Regions from separate parts of the Streptomyces sp. NPDC056580 genome, predicted to be linked through region 1. Evidence: riboswitches for the same ligand, from Rfam matches in the RefSeq annotation. Region 1 holds a riboswitch; each other region holds the start of a gene.

The links. A riboswitch is a leader RNA that binds a small molecule or an ion and turns the genes downstream of it on or off. The one in region 1 is predicted to bind cyclic di-AMP.
Region 2: linked by a shared signal. The riboswitch ahead of ACFQ9Z_RS08475 (M23 family metallopeptidase) and the one ahead of ACFQ9Z_RS36505 (M23 family metallopeptidase) in region 1 are both predicted to bind cyclic di-AMP.
Region 3: linked by a shared signal. The riboswitch ahead of ACFQ9Z_RS31520 (transglycosylase family protein) and the one ahead of ACFQ9Z_RS36505 (M23 family metallopeptidase) in region 1 are both predicted to bind cyclic di-AMP.
Region 4: linked by a shared signal. The riboswitch ahead of ACFQ9Z_RS23790 (transglycosylase SLT domain-containing protein) and the one ahead of ACFQ9Z_RS36505 (M23 family metallopeptidase) in region 1 are both predicted to bind cyclic di-AMP.

The regions. Positions count from the first base shown of each region.
Region 1 is NZ_JBHTVE010000025.1:39,514-43,714, reverse strand. It holds gene ACFQ9Z_RS36515 (PrsW family glutamic-type intramembrane protease) at 1-21, shown strand, start outside; gene ACFQ9Z_RS36510 (aldo/keto reductase) at 50-997, opposite strand; gene ACFQ9Z_RS36505 (M23 family metallopeptidase) at 1,153-2,199, opposite strand; cyclic di-AMP (ydaO/yuaA leader) riboswitch at 2,209-2,375, opposite strand; gene ACFQ9Z_RS36500 (PP2C family protein-serine/threonine phosphatase) at 2,611-3,783, opposite strand; tRNA gene ACFQ9Z_RS36495 (tRNA-Met) at 3,999-4,072, opposite strand; gene ACFQ9Z_RS36490 (dihydrofolate reductase family protein) at 4,138-4,201, opposite strand, start outside.
Region 2 is NZ_JBHTVE010000003.1:451,250-455,450, forward strand. It holds gene ACFQ9Z_RS08470 (GntR family transcriptional regulator) at 19-714, opposite strand; gene ACFQ9Z_RS08475 (M23 family metallopeptidase) at 915-1,670, opposite strand; cyclic di-AMP (ydaO/yuaA leader) riboswitch at 1,683-1,846, opposite strand; gene ACFQ9Z_RS08480 (M16 family metallopeptidase) at 2,090-3,478, opposite strand; gene ACFQ9Z_RS08485 (M16 family metallopeptidase) at 3,475-4,201, opposite strand, start outside.
Region 3 is NZ_JBHTVE010000016.1:136,049-140,249, reverse strand. It holds gene eno (phosphopyruvate hydratase) at 1-835, opposite strand, end outside; gene ACFQ9Z_RS31520 (transglycosylase family protein) at 1,175-1,882, opposite strand; cyclic di-AMP (ydaO/yuaA leader) riboswitch at 1,887-2,059, opposite strand; gene ACFQ9Z_RS31515 (transglycosylase family protein) at 2,235-3,278, opposite strand; gene ACFQ9Z_RS31510 (cytochrome P450) at 3,427-4,201, opposite strand, start outside.
Region 4 is NZ_JBHTVE010000010.1:234,739-238,939, reverse strand. It holds gene fahA (fumarylacetoacetase) at 1-69, opposite strand, end outside; gene ACFQ9Z_RS23795 (HAD family hydrolase) at 376-1,188, shown strand; gene ACFQ9Z_RS23790 (transglycosylase SLT domain-containing protein) at 1,225-1,710, opposite strand; cyclic di-AMP (ydaO/yuaA leader) riboswitch at 1,712-1,896, opposite strand; gene ACFQ9Z_RS23785 (polyprenyl synthetase family protein) at 2,430-3,440, shown strand; gene ACFQ9Z_RS23780 (outer membrane lipoprotein carrier protein LolA) at 3,688-4,201, shown strand, end outside.

The sequences.
Region 1 (4,201 bases):
CACAACCCGTACCGGTCCTAGGGCGCCTCCCGCCGCCCCCGGCCGTGGATCAGGCGGAGGCCTGGGTCAGCCGGTCCAGCTCCTGCTGAGAGAGCCGCAGCTCCGCCACGCCCAGCAGCGCCGGGAGCTGTTCCACCGTGCGGGCCGAGGCGATGGGAGCCGTGACCGTCGGCTGGGCGGCCAGCCAGGCGAGGGCGACCGTGGCGACCGGGACGTCGTGGGCGGCGGCGACCTCGTCCAGGGCCGTGAGCACCCGCTGACCGCGCTCGGACTCCAGGTGCTTGGCGGCCGAGCCGGCGCGGGCGCTGTCGACCGTCGTGCCGGGGCGGTACTTGCCGGTCAGGAAGCCGGAGGCGAGCGAGAAGTACGGGACCGCCGCGAGGCCCTCACGGGCGGCGAGGTCCTGCAGCGGCCCCTCGTAGGTGTCGCGGGAGACCAGGTTGTAGTGGGGCTGGAGGGCGACGTACCGGGCCAGGCCCTCCCGGTCGGAGAAGTCGAGGGAGGCCCGCAGCCGCTCCGGGCTGATGTTGGAGGCGGCGATCTGGCGGACCTTGCCCGCCTTCACCAGCTCGTCCAGGGCGCCGACGATCTCCTCCACCGGCACCTCGGGCTTGTCGAAGTGCGTGTAGTAGAGGTCGATGTAGTCGGTGTCCAGGCGCCGCAGGGAGGCGTCGGCGGCGGCCCTGATGTTGGCCGCGCTCAGCCCCTGGTACTCCGGGTGCTGGCTGACCTTGGTCGCGATGACGACGTCGGAGCGGTTGCCGCGGGCCTTGACCCACTTGCCGATGATGGTCTCCGACTCACCGCCCTTGTTGCCCTCGATCCACGCCGAGTAGGAGTCGGCGGTGTCGACGAAGTTGCCGCCGGCCGCCGTGTAGGCGTCGAGGACGTCGAAGGAGGTCTTCTCGTCGGCGGTCCAGCCGAAGACGTTGCCGCCGAGGGCGAGCGGGAAGACCTCGAGGTCGGAGGAGCCGAGTTTGCGCAGTTGGACAGTCATGCCTTGTTACAACGATCAATCCGGTACCGCTCATTCCGGAACCGCGCGACGGATGCCGGAACGCGACCGGCGGCCCTGACGCCGGGGGGATGGAGTCAGGGCCGCCGGGGAGGCGGTTCGGGGTGCCGGACGGGGTCAGGAGGCTCGGGCCGGGCTCAGGGGTTGAGGCCCTTGTCGCGAAGCCACGCCATCGGGTCGATGCCGGTGGCGGCGCCGCCGGGGTGGACCTCGAGGTGCAGGTGCGGGCCGGTGACGTTGCCGGTGGCGCCGACGCGGCCGATGACGTCGCCGGTGCTGACCTTCTGGCCGACGGAGACGCTGATCGAGGACTGGTGGCAGAACCAGAGCTCGGTGCCGTCGTCGAGGGTGAGGATGGTGCGGTAGCCGTAGGAACCGGCCCAGCCCGCCTCGGTGACGGTGCCGCTGTGGATGGCCTTGATCAGGGTGCCGGTGGGCGCGGCGAAGTCGAGGCCGGTGTGGTACCCGGAGGACCACATCGAGCCGGCCTGGCCGAAGGTCGAGGTGATCGTGTACGACGAGGTCGGCAGCGTGTACTGCTTGGCCAGCGCGGCCAGCCGCTCCTCCTCGGCCTTCTTCTCGGCCGCGGCCTCCGCCTCCTTCTTGGCCTCGGCGGCCTTGGCGGCGGCTTCCTTCTGCGCCTTGGCGGCCGCCTCGGCGGCCTGCTTCTCGGCGGCGGCCGCGGCGACGGCAGCGGCCCTGGAGTCGGCCCTGCTCTGCTGCTGCTCGGCCTGGGCCATGATCCGGTTGCGCAGGGTCTCGCCCGCGTCGGAGGCTTCCTGCTGGTCGCCGGCGGCGGTGGTGGTGGTGGTGCCGACCGTGCTCAGCGAGGCCTCGGTGGCCTTGGGCACATCGGAGGGGCCGTCGTCGAAGAGGGAGCCGACGGAGGGCAGGTCCGGCATCGAGATGGACACCGGCGGCTTGCCGGTCTGGGCGCTGGCCATGCCGCCCGCGCCGACGGCCGCGATGACGCCGACGCCGAGGACGGTGGAGCTGCGGGCGAGTCCGCCGCCGCGCTGCTTGGCGACGCGGTGCCGGCCGCGTACGGGGCGGATGGACTCCTCGGTGGGGTTCCACTCCTCCCAGGGGCCCTCTTCGGCGCGGTAACCGCCGTAGCCGAACGTTTCGGTGTCACGCTGGCCGGGCACGAACGGGGCCTCGGGGGCAGGCCGGTTGGACGCCACGCGGGCGTTCTCCTTTCCCTCCTCCGCCTACCGGGTTAGCTGACGGGTTCGGAGCAGGAAGGTCTCCTACGCGCGTATACGTACCGGGAACCGGATCGGTTCACGGTGGCATCCGCGTGATTCACCCCAAGGTGGTGGTTCCCCGGTTCCCTCGCGGGATTCGGCGCGTGCGCACGGAGCCGCCTCTTGTGACGGCTGGGACGACCGCGCTGCGTTATCGAACGTTAATAGACCCACCTGTGAGATTCCAAGCCGTTCGGCTTGATCATTAACGCGCTTCATGGTGGACGTAGGCGGCACGACCGGTGGAAAACGGGCGAGTTGACCGTCGTCCATGAGTCACGTCGTTTTTGATGGTGACTCAGACGCTAAGCGGAGGGCTGTCGTCCGATCACTTTCGGTCACATTCCGTCAGGGGCGTCTGACGGCCAGCAGCGCCATGTCGTCCGCCATGCCGCCCCCGGAGTGCCGCCCGACCTCCGCGGCGAGCCGGGCGAGCAGTGTGCGCGGGTCGGGGAAGCGGCGCCCGGCGAGCCGGCGCACCGGGTCGTAGAACCGGCCGTGGGCGTCACGGGCCTCGGACAGGCCGTCGGTGTGGAGCAGCAGGGTGGCGCCGCCCGGGAAGCGGTACCGGGCCGCGTGGTCGGGCCACCGGCCCAGGTCGCCCATGCCGAGCGGCAGCGCGGGTTCGTCCGCGGCCAGGACGCGCAGGGTACCGTCGGCGTGCAGCAGCAGGGGCGGTGGATGGCCGCGGTTGACGATGCGCACCACCCCCTCCCCCGGCGGCAGTTCGGCGAGGACCGCGGTGGTGAAGCCCTCGGCGGCCTCGACTCCGTCGCGCCGGGCGCCCTCGCGGGCCAGGGCGCGCTCCAGCCGCCCGGCCACCCCCTCCAGAGTGGCCTCCTGCTCGGCGGCCTCCCGGAACGCGCCGAGCACCACGGCGACGGCGGCGACCGCCCCGATGCCCTTGCCCCGCACGTCCCCGACGACCAGCCGCACGCCGTACGGGCCGTCCTGCACCGCGTACAGGTCGCCGCCGATGAACGCCCCCTCCTGCGCCGCCTCGTAGCGGGCCGCGATGTCGAAGCCGGCGATGCGGGCGGCGGGCTCGGGCAGCACGGCCCGCTGGGCGGCCTCGGCGATCTCCCGGACGGAGGCGAGCCGCCGGTCGCCGAGGCGTACGACACGGTTGATGACGGCGGCCAGCAGGGCGACCGTCGCCACGGTGACCATCTGGGTGACGGTGTCGACGCCCAGACCCGGACCGAAGCGGGCGTGCATCACGCAGGTGGCGGCCAGCGCGGCCAGCCCGGTGAGGAGCGTGGTGCGCAGCGAGGCCAGGGGCGCGGCGACCAGCGGGGCGGCCGTGAAGAAGGGCACGGCGGTGAAGGCGCGCGGGGTGAGCAGGTCGTACAGCAGGCCGCCGGCTATGAGCAGGGGGGAGAGGGCACGCGGCAGGGTGCGCGGGCCGGCGCGGCGGGCCCGCTCGGACGGGCGGGGCGTACGGCCGGTGCCGGGGTCCGGGTGCGGAGCGGGGTCGCCGGGGGACCGGCTCCCCGCCCTGGCGCACGGATTCTCCTCCACCTCACCAGGGCGCACTGCTGGTCTCCCGTGTCCTCGACGTACGACCAGCGTGGCGGGGCCAGGGGAGGCGGGCGACTGCTGTGGCCCGAGCGGATGACCTGCTGTGACGTACGCCACTCGACTCGTGAGGCGGCCTTTCCGGCCCCGGCCGGGAGCACGGCGGAAAACACCCAGGGCCGGGATCCATGAACTGGATCCCGGCCCTGGGCCTTCAGTAGCGGGGACAGGATTTGAACCTGCGACCTCTGGGTTATGAGCCCAGCGAGCTACCGAGCTGCTCCACCCCGCGTCGTTGTGTCTCAAGCATACGCCATGTTCGGGGTGGTCCGCGCACACGTTTCCGCGCGGCGCCGCTCAGGGCAGCAGATGGGCGTTCGGCGCCTTGGCCTGACCCTCGTACTCGGGCAGCAGGACGACG
Region 2 (4,201 bases), on a different contig from region 1:
TTGTATACGGCGCCCGTGTTAATGCCGTGGGCCCGACATGTTTACGGCATGTTGCGAAGTCCTCACACGGTCCGGGCCGGCCCCGCCCCCGGAAAAACGCAGCCGGTGCGCGGCCGTCGTCCGCTCGGTGTGCAGGGCCGTGATCGCACGCGCGCGTTCGCCGTCGCCGCGCGCCACCGCGTCCGCGATCGCGCCGTGCTCGGCCCACAGGTCCACCGGGCTCGGCGGGGCCGCCACCGCGTACATCCAGGCGATCTTGTGCCGCAACTGCGTCAGCGCCGACGTCAGCGAGGGGCTGCCCGAGGCCTGGGCGAGCGTCTCGTGGAACCAGCCGCCCAGCGCGCGCAGATCCTCGCTGTTGCCCCGCCTGGCCCGCTCCTGACCCAGCTTGACCAGGCCGCGCAGCACCTTCAGATGGGCCTCGGTGCGCCGCTGGGCGGCCCGGGAGGCGCCGAGCGGCTCCAGCAGCACGCGCATCTCCAGCAGGTCGGCGGCCTCCTGCTCGGTCGGCTCGGCCACGCACGCGCCGGCGTGCCTGCGCGTCACCACGAAGCCCTCCGCCTCCAGGGTGCGCAGGGCCTCGCGGACGGGGACGCGCGAGACGCCGTAACGGCGGGCCAGGACTTCCTCGGTGAGCCGGCCGCCGCGCTCGTGGACACCGGCGACGATGTCGTCCCGGATCGCGGTGCACACCGTGTGCGCCGGAATACGCATGACCGACCTCCGCCTTCAATCCCCGTGAAACGCCGACGATGGACGTGTTGACCTGTGACTCTATTCCAATGCCGTGGAATTTCCGACGGCGGGCCGGAATCCATGCCTGTTTTTTGGACAGCGGGTCCGGTGGGCACCGGGGAAAACGGCGAAAGCCCCGGCTCGGCGAGCCGGGGCTTTCGGTTGCGTGCGGCGAGATGTCAGACGTGCACGCCGTGCTTGCGGAGATAGGCGACGGGGTCCACGTCGGAGCCGTACTCGGGGGTGGTGCGCGCCTCGAAGTGCAGGTGCGGGCCGGTGACGTTGCCGGTCGCGCCGGACAGGGCGATCTGCTGGCCGGGGATCACCTTCTGGCCCACCGTGACGCCGATGGACGACAGGTGGCCGTACTGGGTGTACATGCCGTCGGCCATCCGGATCACGATCTGGTTGCCGTACGCCCCGCCCCAGCCGGTGGAGACGACGGTGCCGGCGCCGACCGCGTGCACCGAGGTGCCGCTGGCGGCGTGGAAGTCGATGCCCGTGTGCGAGCCGGACGACCACAGGGAGCTGCTGGCCTGGTAGGCCGTGGAGACGTACGAGTGCACGATCGGGGCGACGAACGCGTTCAGGCGCTTGCGCTCGGCCTCACGGGCGGCGCGGGCTGCGGCCGCGCGCTCCTTCTTCGCCTCCTCGACGGCCGCCTTGGCGGCGGCCTCCTCGGCCGCCTTCTGCTCGGCGGCCCGGGTCTGGGCGGCGGCCTGCTCGTCGATCTGCGCGGCGACCTCGTCGCTGACGGTGATGACCGGGGTGAGGCCGCTCTGCTCGACCGGCTTCTCCGCGGCGAACGCCGGGGAGGCGGCGAGGGTGCCGATGACACCGGTGGTGGTGAGGGCGGCGACACCCGCCGCCTGAGCGGTGGTGCGCTTGACGCGGCCGGGCTTGCGGTGCTTCCCGGAGGCGCACATGAACGCCATGAAGTGGCTGGTCCTTTCCTTCCCTCTCGCCTACCGGGTTAGCTGACGGGTTCGGAGCAGGAAGGTCTCCTACGGACCCCCTCGCTCGCGCGCGGGCGTCCGATTCACCCCAGGGATCACGATGGGTCCCCGGCTCCCCTGGCTCGCGCCGTACGGGGACTCGGCGATGGCTGTCCGGTGCCGCGGGTGCGGCGCACTGCCTGACGGACAGCCCGGAAGACGCTAAGCGGCCCGGTCTCCGGCGCCCAAACGAATCCGGGCTTTTGTAGCGCATCCCACAGGGCAGACAGGCAACCTCCGCCTCAATTCGGACATTGGAACAAAGGCGGCTCACCCGTTTCGGGAAGGGCCGCGTACGCGAAGGGGACCTGACGGCCCGTCGGCCGCCGGGTCCCCCGCGCGCGTGTGACCGTCCGGCCCTACTCGGCGGCGACGACGGTGACTTCGCCGATGCCGAGCGCCCGCACGGGCTCCTTGATCTGCGACGCGTCACCGACGAGGACGGTCACCAGGCCGTCCACCGGGAAGGCGCTGACGACCGCCGCGGTGGCCTCCACCGTGCCGGTGGCCGCGAGCTGCTGATACAGCGTCGCCTGGAAGTCGTCGGGCAGGTGCTGCTCGACCTGGTCGGCCAGGGTGCTCGCGACGGCCGCCGCGGTCTCGTACTTCAGCGGCGCCACGCCGACCAGGTTCTGCACGGCGACGTCCCGCTCGGCGTCGGTCAGGCCCTCGGCCGCGAGGGTGCGCAGTACCTTCCACAGGTCGTCGAGCGCCGGACCGGTGTTCGGGGTGTCCACGGAGCCGCTGATGGCGAGCATCGCGGCGCCGGTGCCGTCCGGGGCGGACCGCAGGACCTGCCCGAAGGCGCGCACGCCGTAGGTGTAGCCCTTCTCCTCGCGCAGGACGCGGTCCAGCCGGGAGGTGAGCGTGCCGCCGAGGCAGTAGGTGCCGAGCACCTGGGCGGGCCACACCCGGTCGTGCCGGTCGGGGCCGATCCGGCCGATGAGCAGCTGCGTCTGGACGGCGCCGGGCCGGTCGACGATGACGACACGGCCGGTGTCGTCGGCGGTCACCGGCGGCACCGGACGCGGCTCGGCGGCGGTGCCGGACCATGCGCCCAGGGTGTCGGTGAGCAGGGCGTCCAGGTCGGTGCCGGTGAGGTCGCCGACCACGACGACGGTCGCCGTGGCGGGACGCACGTGCCGGTCGTAGAAGGCGCGCACCGCGGCCGCGTCGATCTTCTCGACCGTCTCCTCGGTGCCCTGGCGCGGCCGCGACATGCGCGCGGTGGCCGGGAACAGTTCCTTGGAGAGCTCCTTCGCGGCCCGGCGCGAGGGGTTGGCCAGCTCGTGCGGGATCTCGTCCAGCCGGTTGCGCACCAGGCGTTCGACCTCGCTCGCGGCGAACGCGGGGGCGCGCAGGGCGTCGGCGAGCAGGCCCAGGCCCTTGGCCAGGCGGGAGGCCGGCACCTCGAGGCTGAGCCGGACGCCGGGGTGGTCGGCGTGCGCGTCGAGCGTGGCTCCGGCCCGCTCCAGCTCGGCGGCGTACTCCTCGGCCGAGTGCTTGTCGGTGCCCTCGGAGAAGGCCCGCGCCATGATCGTGGCGACGCCGTCCAGACCGGCCGGCTCTGCGTCCAGGGGCGCGTCGAGCAGCACCTCGACGGCGACGACCTGCTGGCCGGGGCGTTGGCAGCGCAGCACGGTGAGGCCGTTGTCCAGCGTGTCGCGGTCGGGGGCCGGGAACGCCCAGGGCCTGGCCTCGCCCGGCTGCGGCTGGGGGTGGAAGTCCATCGGGGCGAGCTCGCTCACTTGGCCGTCTCCTCGTTGTCGTGTCGGCCCTCCACGGTCGCCTCCGCCTCCGGGTCCTCGGGGACGTCTGCGTCCTCGACGGTCTCCGGGGACTTGGGCTCGTACACGAGGACGGCGCGGTTGTCCGGGCGCAGGCGTGCCTTGGCGACCGCCTGCACCTGCTCGGGGGTCACCTCCAGGACGCGCTCGACGGCCGTCAGGGCGAGCTGCGGGTCGCCGAACAGTACGGCGAACCGGCACAGTTCGTCGGCGCGGCCGGCGACCGTGCCCAGCCGGTCCAGCCACTCGCGCTCGAGCTGGGCCTGGGCGCGCTCCATCTCCTCGGGCGTGGGGCCCTCCTCGGCGAACCGGGCCAGCTCCTCGTCGATCGCGGCCTCGATCACCGGCACCTCGACGTCGCCGGAGGTCTTCACGTCCAGCCAGCCGAGCGAGGGCGCGCCGGCCAGCCGCAGCAGGCCGAAGCCGGCCGCGACGGCCGTACGGTCGCGGCGCACCAGCCGGTTGTAGAGCCGGGAGGACTCGCCGCCGCCGAGGACGGTCAGGGCCAGGTCCGCCGCGTCCGCCTCGCGGGTGCCGTCGTGCGGGAGCCGGTAGGCGGCCATCAGGGCGCGCGCCGGGACCTCCTCCTCGACGACCTCGCGCAGCTGGCCGCCGATGACCTCCGGCAGCGAGCCGTCGCGGGGCGCGGGCTTGCCGTCGTGGCCGGGGATGGAGCCGAAGTAC
Region 3 (4,201 bases), on a different contig from region 1:
AGGCCGCGACGAGCTCCTCGTAGTACTCCGTCATCTCGGCGGCGGAGCGGTCCTTGCCCTCGAAGAGGTACTTGCCGTCCTTGTAGAACTCGGAGGCGGCGACGTCGAGCGCGAGGGCGATCTGCTCGCCGGGCGCGTAACCGGCTTCCTTGATCGCCTCCAGGATGAGGTCGAGGGCCTCGCGGTTGGAGCCGAGGTTCGGGGCGAAGCCGCCCTCGTCGCCGAGGCCGGTGGACAGGCCCTTGCTCTTCAGGACCTTCTTCAGGGTGTGGTAGACCTCGGTGCCCCAGCGCAGGGCCTCGGAGAAGGACTCGGCGCCCACGGGCGCGATCATGAACTCCTGGATGTCCACGTTGGAGTCGGCGTGCGAGCCGCCGTTCAGGATGTTCATCATCGGCACCGGCAGCAGGTGCGCGTTCGGGCCGCCCAGGTAGCGGAACAGCGGCAGGTCGCTGGCCTCGGAGGCGGCGTGCGCGACGGCGAGGGAGACGCCGAGGATGGCGTTGGCGCCGAGCGAGCCCTTGTTGTCGGTGGCGTCCAGGTCGAACATGGCCTGGTCGATCAGGCGCTGCTCGGTGGCGTCGTAGCCGACCAGCTCCGGGCCGATCTGCTCGATGACGGCGAGGACGGCCTTCTCGACGCCCTTGCCCTGGTAGCGGTTGGGGTCGCCGTCACGGAGCTCGATGGCCTCGAAGGCACCGGTGGAGGCACCGGACGGAACGGCGGCACGACCCGTGCTGCCGTCGTCGAGGCCGACCTCGACCTCGACCGTGGGGTTGCCTCGGGAGTCCAGGATTTCCCGGGCTACGACGACGTCGATGGACGGCACGAGCATCTCCTTCTTGGATGTGACGCTGGAAGTGCGGGGCGGGCTGCCTCACGGCTGCGCCTTGCGACTAGAGCCTAACCGTCCAGGGGGCGTCGGCCACCGACCGACCGCCCCGTGGACAAGGAGACGGTACCCATTGTTCCTGCCCGGAACAAAGGGGTCCGGGCGGGGTACCGCGAACACGCCCGGCGAGAGCGGGGACGAAAACAGCCCCACCCCGGTGCGTACGGGGGAGAACGCACCGGGGCGGGGAGCCCGTGGGGGACGGGAGGAACGGCCCTCACGAGGCGTTCTGCTTGGGGGACGGCCTTGTGAGGGCACTGTGGTTCCGTCAGGAGCCAGGTGTCACTTCAGGTGGAGCTGCTGGCCCGGGTAGATGAGGTCGGCGTCGTCGACGATGTCCTTGTTCAGCTCGAAGAGCTTCTGCCAGCCGCCCTGGACGTGGTGCTTGTCGGCGATGGTGCCGAGGGTGTCGCCCTTGACCACCTTGTACTCGCCGTCGCCCTTCTTGACCTTCTTGCCGGTCGGGGTGGTGACGGTCTTCTTGGCGCTCGCGGCCGGCCGCTCGCTGGAGCGGGAGGCGGCCTGCTGGTCGGTGGAGCGGGTGGCGGTGCCGCCCGAGGAGGTGCCCTGCGAGGAGGTGCCCTGCGAGGAGCCGCTCGGGGCGGAACCGTTGTAGGGGGTGCCCGAAAGGCCCTTGCCGCACACCGGCCAGGCGCCCTTGCCCTGGGAGGCGAGGACCTTCTCGGCGACGGCTATCTGCTGGGCCTTGCCCGCCTGGTTGGCCTGCGCGGCGTACTGCGTGCCGCCGTAGGCGGCCCAGGTGGAGGCGGAGAACTGCAGACCGCCGTAGTAGCCGTTGCCGGTGTTGATGGACCAGTTGCCACCGGACTCGCACTGGGCGACCGCGTCCCACTCGGAGGTGGTGGCGGCGGAGGCGTTGCCGGCCGCCATCAGCGGGGCGGCGACGGCGGCGCCGGTCACACCGGCGAGCGCGATGGCCCGGGTGGCCTTGGACGGACGACGGTGCTTGCCCTTGCTGGAGAACAGCATGGATGGATCCCCTCACCGACGCCTGCGAGGTGAGCTGTCGGGTTCGGGCCGGTTGAGTTGCCCGGCCGCGTGCCCGCTCTCGCGGGCCGCGGCTCCACCCCTAGCCGGTTCCGGCGCTGACGGCCGTTCCGGCACTTACCTTGGGTCCCCCGCTCCTGCCTACGGCGCTTGCGCGACGACTGTTCCCGGGCGGCCGCTGGCAGGATTCGGCGTTGCGACAGCCGGGGCTCGTGGTGACGAGCAGTCACGACCGTAGACACGTGATCGACGGAATTTCAAAGACGATCAGGGCTTCTGAGACTCATCCCACACTTTCACCGAAACGGACATCAGTGATCAATCCGGGCGTCAACTACCCCTGCTTTTCGCCCGTTTCGTTACCGACTACCAGGGTCTGACCGGCGGAGATGTTGTCCGGGTCGCCGCCGACCGCCTTCTCGTTCAGCGTGTACAGACGGTGCCATCCGCCGTCCACGTGAAGGGAGTCGGCGATGGAGGCGAGGGTGTCGCCCTGGCGGACCGTGTAGGTGTCCGCACCCCCGGAGGCGTGTTTGCCCGACGAGGCGACCTCCTGACCGTTTGTCACGCTTTCGTCCGCACTTTCACCGCGGTGACGTCCGCCACTACCGAGCGCCCCGGTGTCGACGAGGCTCCAAGAACCGCCCGCCTGCAACGAATTGTCCGACTCCTCCTCGACAGGGTCGGTAGTCGCGGACTCGCTCGCCTGCGACCCCCCGACGCGCGGGGAGGTGGATTCGCCGGGATCGGGGGTGTTCGCACCCTTGTCCTGCTTCTGGGAGCCGGTGTGCTTGCCCGCGTCCGAGGACGTCTTGCCGGCCGCGTCCGAGGAGGGGTCGGACGAGGGGGTGCCGGACGAGGAGGAGTCCGGCAGACCGGATGATTCGGAGTCACCGGCGGAACCGGACGGGTCCGTGGAGCCGGATTCGTCGCCGGAGTCCGGCTTGCCCGTGTCGGACTTCCCGGAGCCTCCGACGCCCGTGTCGACGTTCAGGGACCCGGAGTCGGAGGTCAGGCCGGAGAGCAGGGCGCAGGTGGCCCAGGGCGTGGTGCCCTTGTCGGCGAGGATCCTCTCGGCGACGGCGATCTGCTGCGAGCGGCTGGCCAGGTCGGCGGTGGCGGCGAACTCGGTGCCGCCGTAGGCGGCCCAGTCCTCCTGGGATATCTGCAGTCCGCCGTAGTAGCCGTTGGCGGTGTCGGCGCTCCAGGAGCCGCCGCTCTCGCACTCGGCCACCTTGTCCCAGGTGGTGCCGTCGGCCGCGTTGGCGCTCGCGGCGCCGAGGAGCGGGATGGCGATGGCTGAGCCGGTCACTCCGGCCGCGACGAGAAGAGCCGGAGCCTGACGGGGGCGACGGTGACGACCGTTCCCGGAGAGCATGCGGAAGCCTTTCGTGCGACAACGGGACCGGCGCGGCGCATGGTGCTCGGGCCGCGCTGATGGGTGAACGTATAGGCACACGATCACTTGTCACAAGTTCATGCCGCGCAGATCACATGAAGATCACGAAGTTGAACGCCCGTCATGTTCAAGGTCGTACGACCTTTTCCGTGGCCGGGGTGAACTCCACGGGCAGGGTGCGCAGCCCGCGCATGATGAGCCCGCCGCGCCAGCGCAGATCGGCCGGATCGGCCGCGAGCCGCAGGTCGGGCAGGCGGGTGAGCAGCGTGGCGAGTGCGGTCCGGCCCTCCAGGCGGGCGAGTGGGGCGCCCAGGCAGTAGTGGATGCCGTGGCCGTAGCCGAGGTGCTGGTTGTCCCCGCGGGCGAGGTCGAGGACGTCCGGGCCGGCGAACCGCTCCGGGTCCCGGTCGGCGGCGGCCAGGACGACGAGCACCGGGTCGCCGGCCGCGATCTCCTGCCCGCCGAGAGTGAGCGGCCGGGTGGCGAACCGCCACGTTGCCAGCTCGACCGGGCCGTCGTAGCGCAGCAGTTCCTCGACGCCGGTCTCCAGCAGGCCCTGTTCGCCGCGGGCCAGGGAGTCCTGCAGCCGCCGGCGCTGTCCGGGGTGGGTGAGCAGGGCGTAGGTGCCGTTGCCGATGAGGTTGACGGTCGTCTCGAAGCCGGCGAACAGGAGGATGAAGGCCATCGCGGCGGCCTCGTTCTCGGTGAGGTGCTCACCGTGGTCGGAGGCGCGGATGAGGCCGGAGATCAGGTCCTCCCCCGGGGTGGGCTCGGCCGGCAGCGCCGCACGCTTGCGGTGGATCAGCTCGGCGAGGTAGCCGCGCATCTTCTTCACCGACCGCGCGACCCCGCCGCGCGGCCCTCCCCCGTGCCTGATCATCATGCCGGCCCAGTCGCGGAAG
Region 4 (4,201 bases), on a different contig from region 1:
CGAGAACACACCGTAGGGAAGGTTGTGCGGGCCGAAGGGGTCGCCCTCGGGGACGTCGAAGGGGGGCATGGGGTGCTGCCTCACTCTCATCCGGGCCATGCATGGCGATGCGTTCCATGTGATCGCGCCACACGTTACGGCCGGGACCCATGTCTTGGGCAGTGCCGACAGGGTTGTCCGGCCGATGTCCGGAAAGAGGACGCGGACGGGGTGAGGGCCGGTAGCCGGACAGGGGTGGGCGGAGCGGTGCGGGGCCGGGGACGGGGTGGGCGCGCCTCCCGAGGCGGGTCGGGGGGCGCCGGACCGCGGCCGCGGGCCCAAGTCCGGGAAGATCCAGATGAGTCGGCGGGGCGCCGCGGTCCGTATTCTCTGATCATGGCCGCACCCCCCGCATACGCACTGATCGCCACCGATCTGGACGGGACGCTGCTGCGCGGCGACGACACCGTCTCCGACCGGTCGCTCGCCGCTCTGGAGCGGGTGGCGCGGGCCGGCGCCCGGCACCTGGTGGTGACGGGCCGGCCGGCTCCCCGGGTACGGCCGCTGCTGGCCGCCCTGGGCTGCACGGGGCTCGCGGTGTGCGGGCAGGGGGCGCAGGTCTACGACGCCGGCTCCGGCCGCCTGCTGTGGTCGGTGCGGCTGGACCGGGAACTGGCGGAGACCGCGCTCGGCAAGATCGAGGCCGAGGTGGGGCAGGTCTTCGCGGCCGTCGACCAGGACGGCGTGGACGGGCTCACCCTGATCGAACCCGGGTATCTGATGCCCCACCCGACCCTGCCCGCCGTGCGGGTCGGCCGGCGCGACGACCTGTGGCGCGAGCCCATCAGCAAGGTGCTGCTGCGCCACCACAGGCTGTCGGACGACGAGTTGGCGGCGACCGCGCGTGCGGCGGTGGGCTCGCTGGCCACGGTCACCATGTCGGGGCCGGGCACGGTGGAGCTCCAGCCGTGCGGGGTCACCAAGGCGACGGGGCTCGCGCTGGCCGCCGACCGTCTGGGGATCGCCGCCGGCCGGGCGCTGGCCTTCGGGGACATGCCCAACGACATCCCCATGTTCGACTGGGCCGGCCGCGGGGTCGCCATGGCCAACGCCCATCCCGAACTCAAGGCGGTCGCGGACGAGGTCACTACGTCCAACGAGGACGACGGCGTCGCCGTCGTCCTCGAAGGACTGTTCCCGGCCCACTGACCGGGACCGCGGCGGGCGCCCCGCCGCGGGGGCCGGTCAGTAGGCGCCGAAGACGTTGTCGATCGAGCCGTAGCGAGCGGCCGCGTAGTTGCAGGCGGCGGTGATGTTCGCGACCGGGTCGTAGATGTCGAAGGACGTTCCGGCCACGTGGTAGCTGTTGAAGGTCGGGTCGATGACCTGGAGCAGACCCTTGGACGGGATGCCCTTGGCCGCGTTGGAGTCCCACAGGTTGATGGCGCGCGGGTTGCCCGAGGACTCGCGGATGATGTTGCGGTGGATGCCGTTGTAGGTGCCCGGGATGTGCTTCTCCGCCATGATCGCGAGGGACTCGCGGATCCACCCGTCGAGGTTGTTCGGGTACCCGGCGACGGTGGTGCCGGACGAGCTGGTGGAGTCGGCCGCGGAGGCGCTGGTGGCGCCGACGACCGGAAGGGCGAGCAAGGCGGCGCCGGTGCCGAGCACGGCGAGCTTGCGGGCGAGGCGACCGGTGCGGAAGCGGCGGTTCTGAGCGGCAGCAGGCATGGAAGTTCCTCTCCGTCGCCTGCGAGGTGAGCTGTCGGGTTCGGGCGGGGAGGTGCCCGGCCGTGCCGCTCTGCGCGGCACGGCTTCACCCCTTGCCGTTCCGGTGACGACACGCGTCGTCCGGTCCGGCGAACTTACCTGGGTCCCCCGCTCCTGCCGTACGAATGAGTTCGTCGATGGGTGGTGTCGAGCGGCGGCAGGATTCGGCGTTCCGCTCGACTGGCCGGGAACGTATGCGAGAGCACATGTCCGGAACAAGTGTTGGATTCACGTAAAAGCCAAGTTGACCTTGTTCTGTTCCGTTTTGAGTGCTTGATCCTTTGCGACTGCCAATGCTCAACTGGCCGTCCGTGCAAGGGCGGACCGGCTGCCGGCCGGGCCGGACGGGCCCGTCGCGGGGCGTGACCCAACTCACGAAATAGCGAAGTATTCCAAATCCGACATAGGGGATTTGACCGTGGCAATGGATCGGGCTGGTGTGCCCCGCCGGATGCCCCGTGGCTGATTTGCCTACGTTCCAAAAGGAGTATTAAGGAACTAAATGTCCGTATTAGTGGATGGTCGGCGATGTGCCGACCGTGGTCCTGTGCCGTCCCTGCCGGACCGGTGGCCGCCCTCGGTGATCGAAACAGGACCGGATACGCTGACTTGAGTGAGGGCAGCGACCTATCGACAAACCGCGTAATCGCCAGCAGACACCAGCAGACAGGAGACCCCTCGTGACCGTCGTCGGGCCGTTCGGGCTGAGCGTGCGGGACCAGGCTCTGGAAGCCGATGTCCAGGCCGGATTGACGGCTGTCGAGGAAGGCTTGCTCGAGGCCACCAAGAGCGAGGTCCCGTTCATCACGGAGGCCGCGCAGCACCTCGTACGGGCCGGCGGGAAGCGGTTCCGGCCGCTCCTGGTGATGCTCGCGGCGCAGTTCGGCGACCCGTACGCGCCCGGCGTCGTGCCGTCGGCCGTGGTCGTGGAGCTGACCCACCTGGCCACGCTGTACCACGACGACGTCATGGACGAGGCGTCCGTGCGGCGCGGGGTGGACAGCGCGAACACGCGCTGGGGCAACTCCGTCGCCGTCCTCACCGGCGACTTCCTGTTCGCCCGCGCCTCCCAGATCCTCGCCGACCTCGGCCCCGAGGCGGTCCGCGTGCAGGCCCTCGCGTTCGAGCGGCTGGTCACCGGGCAGATCCTGGAGACCGCGGGCCCCTCGGACGGACGCGACCCGGTCGAGCACTACCTGGACGTGCTCGGCGGCAAGACCGGCTCCCTGGTGGCGGTGTCCTGCCGGTTCGGCGCGATGATGTCCGGCGCCGACGAGACGGTCGTCGACGTGCTGACCCAGTACGGCGAGCGGCTCGGGGTCGCCTTCCAGCTCGCGGACGACGTCCTGGACATCGCCTCCGACTCGCACGAGTCCGGCAAGACGCCGGGGACCGACCTGCGCGAGGGCATCCCGACGCTGCCCGTGCTCCGGCTGCGCGAGCGCGCCGCCCGCCTGGCGCTGCCCGAGGACATCGCGCTGTGCGAGCTGCTGGACTCCGACCTCGGCGACGACGCCCGTCTCGACGAGGCGCTGACCGCGCTCCGCGCGCACCCCGCGCTGGAGCAGGCCCGCCGCGACACCGTCCGCTACGCGGAGGAGGCGCGCTCCGCGCTGGCCCCGCTGCCGGAGTGCGACTCCAAGGCGGCGCTGCTCGAACTGTGCGACGCGGTGGTGCACCGGGCCGGCTGAGCCCCCCCGTACACGGACCGAGGGCGGTGACTCCCGCACGACCCCTACGGGTCGGGGGAGACACCGCCCTCGGGTGTCATACCGCAGGCGTACACGGAGTTGGTGCCGTGGTCTGACGCCTCCTCACGGCCGATTTGGTCATATGGAAGCCACGGAAATCACCAATCCTCACCGATTCGGGTGAGAATGGCGGCTCAGGTGGACCAGTGTGGGGACAGCCGCCGCCGACGACGGAGGTAAGGCACAGATGGCACCGTACGAATCCGACGACGCAACGGCCGCCGCGCGTGACGAGGACCTGCCCACCGGACGCCGCAAGGCCGCCCGGTACGTGGTCCCGGTCGCGGTGGTGGGGGTGGCGGCGGCCACGATCGGGCTGGTTCCGGCGCTCGCCGACTCCGGTGACCCCGATCTGCCGAAGATCACCGCGCAGCAGCTCATCGACAAGATCGCCAAATCGGACGTGCAGCAGCTCTCCGGCACGGTGAAGGTCAGCACCGACCTCGGTCTGCCGGACCTCGGCGGCCTGGAGAGCGGACTGATGTCCGGGGCGGCCCGGGGCGACGGCGGCGGCTCCTCCGCCGACCCGCAGTCCAAGCTGACCGAACTGGTCTCCGGCACGCACACGCTGCGCGTGGCCGCCGACGGACCGGACCGGCAGAAGCTGTCGCTGCTGGAGAGCGGCTCCGAGTACAGCCTCGTCCACGACGGCAAGGACGTCTGGGGCTACGACAGCAAGAGCAACGAGGTCTACCACTCCG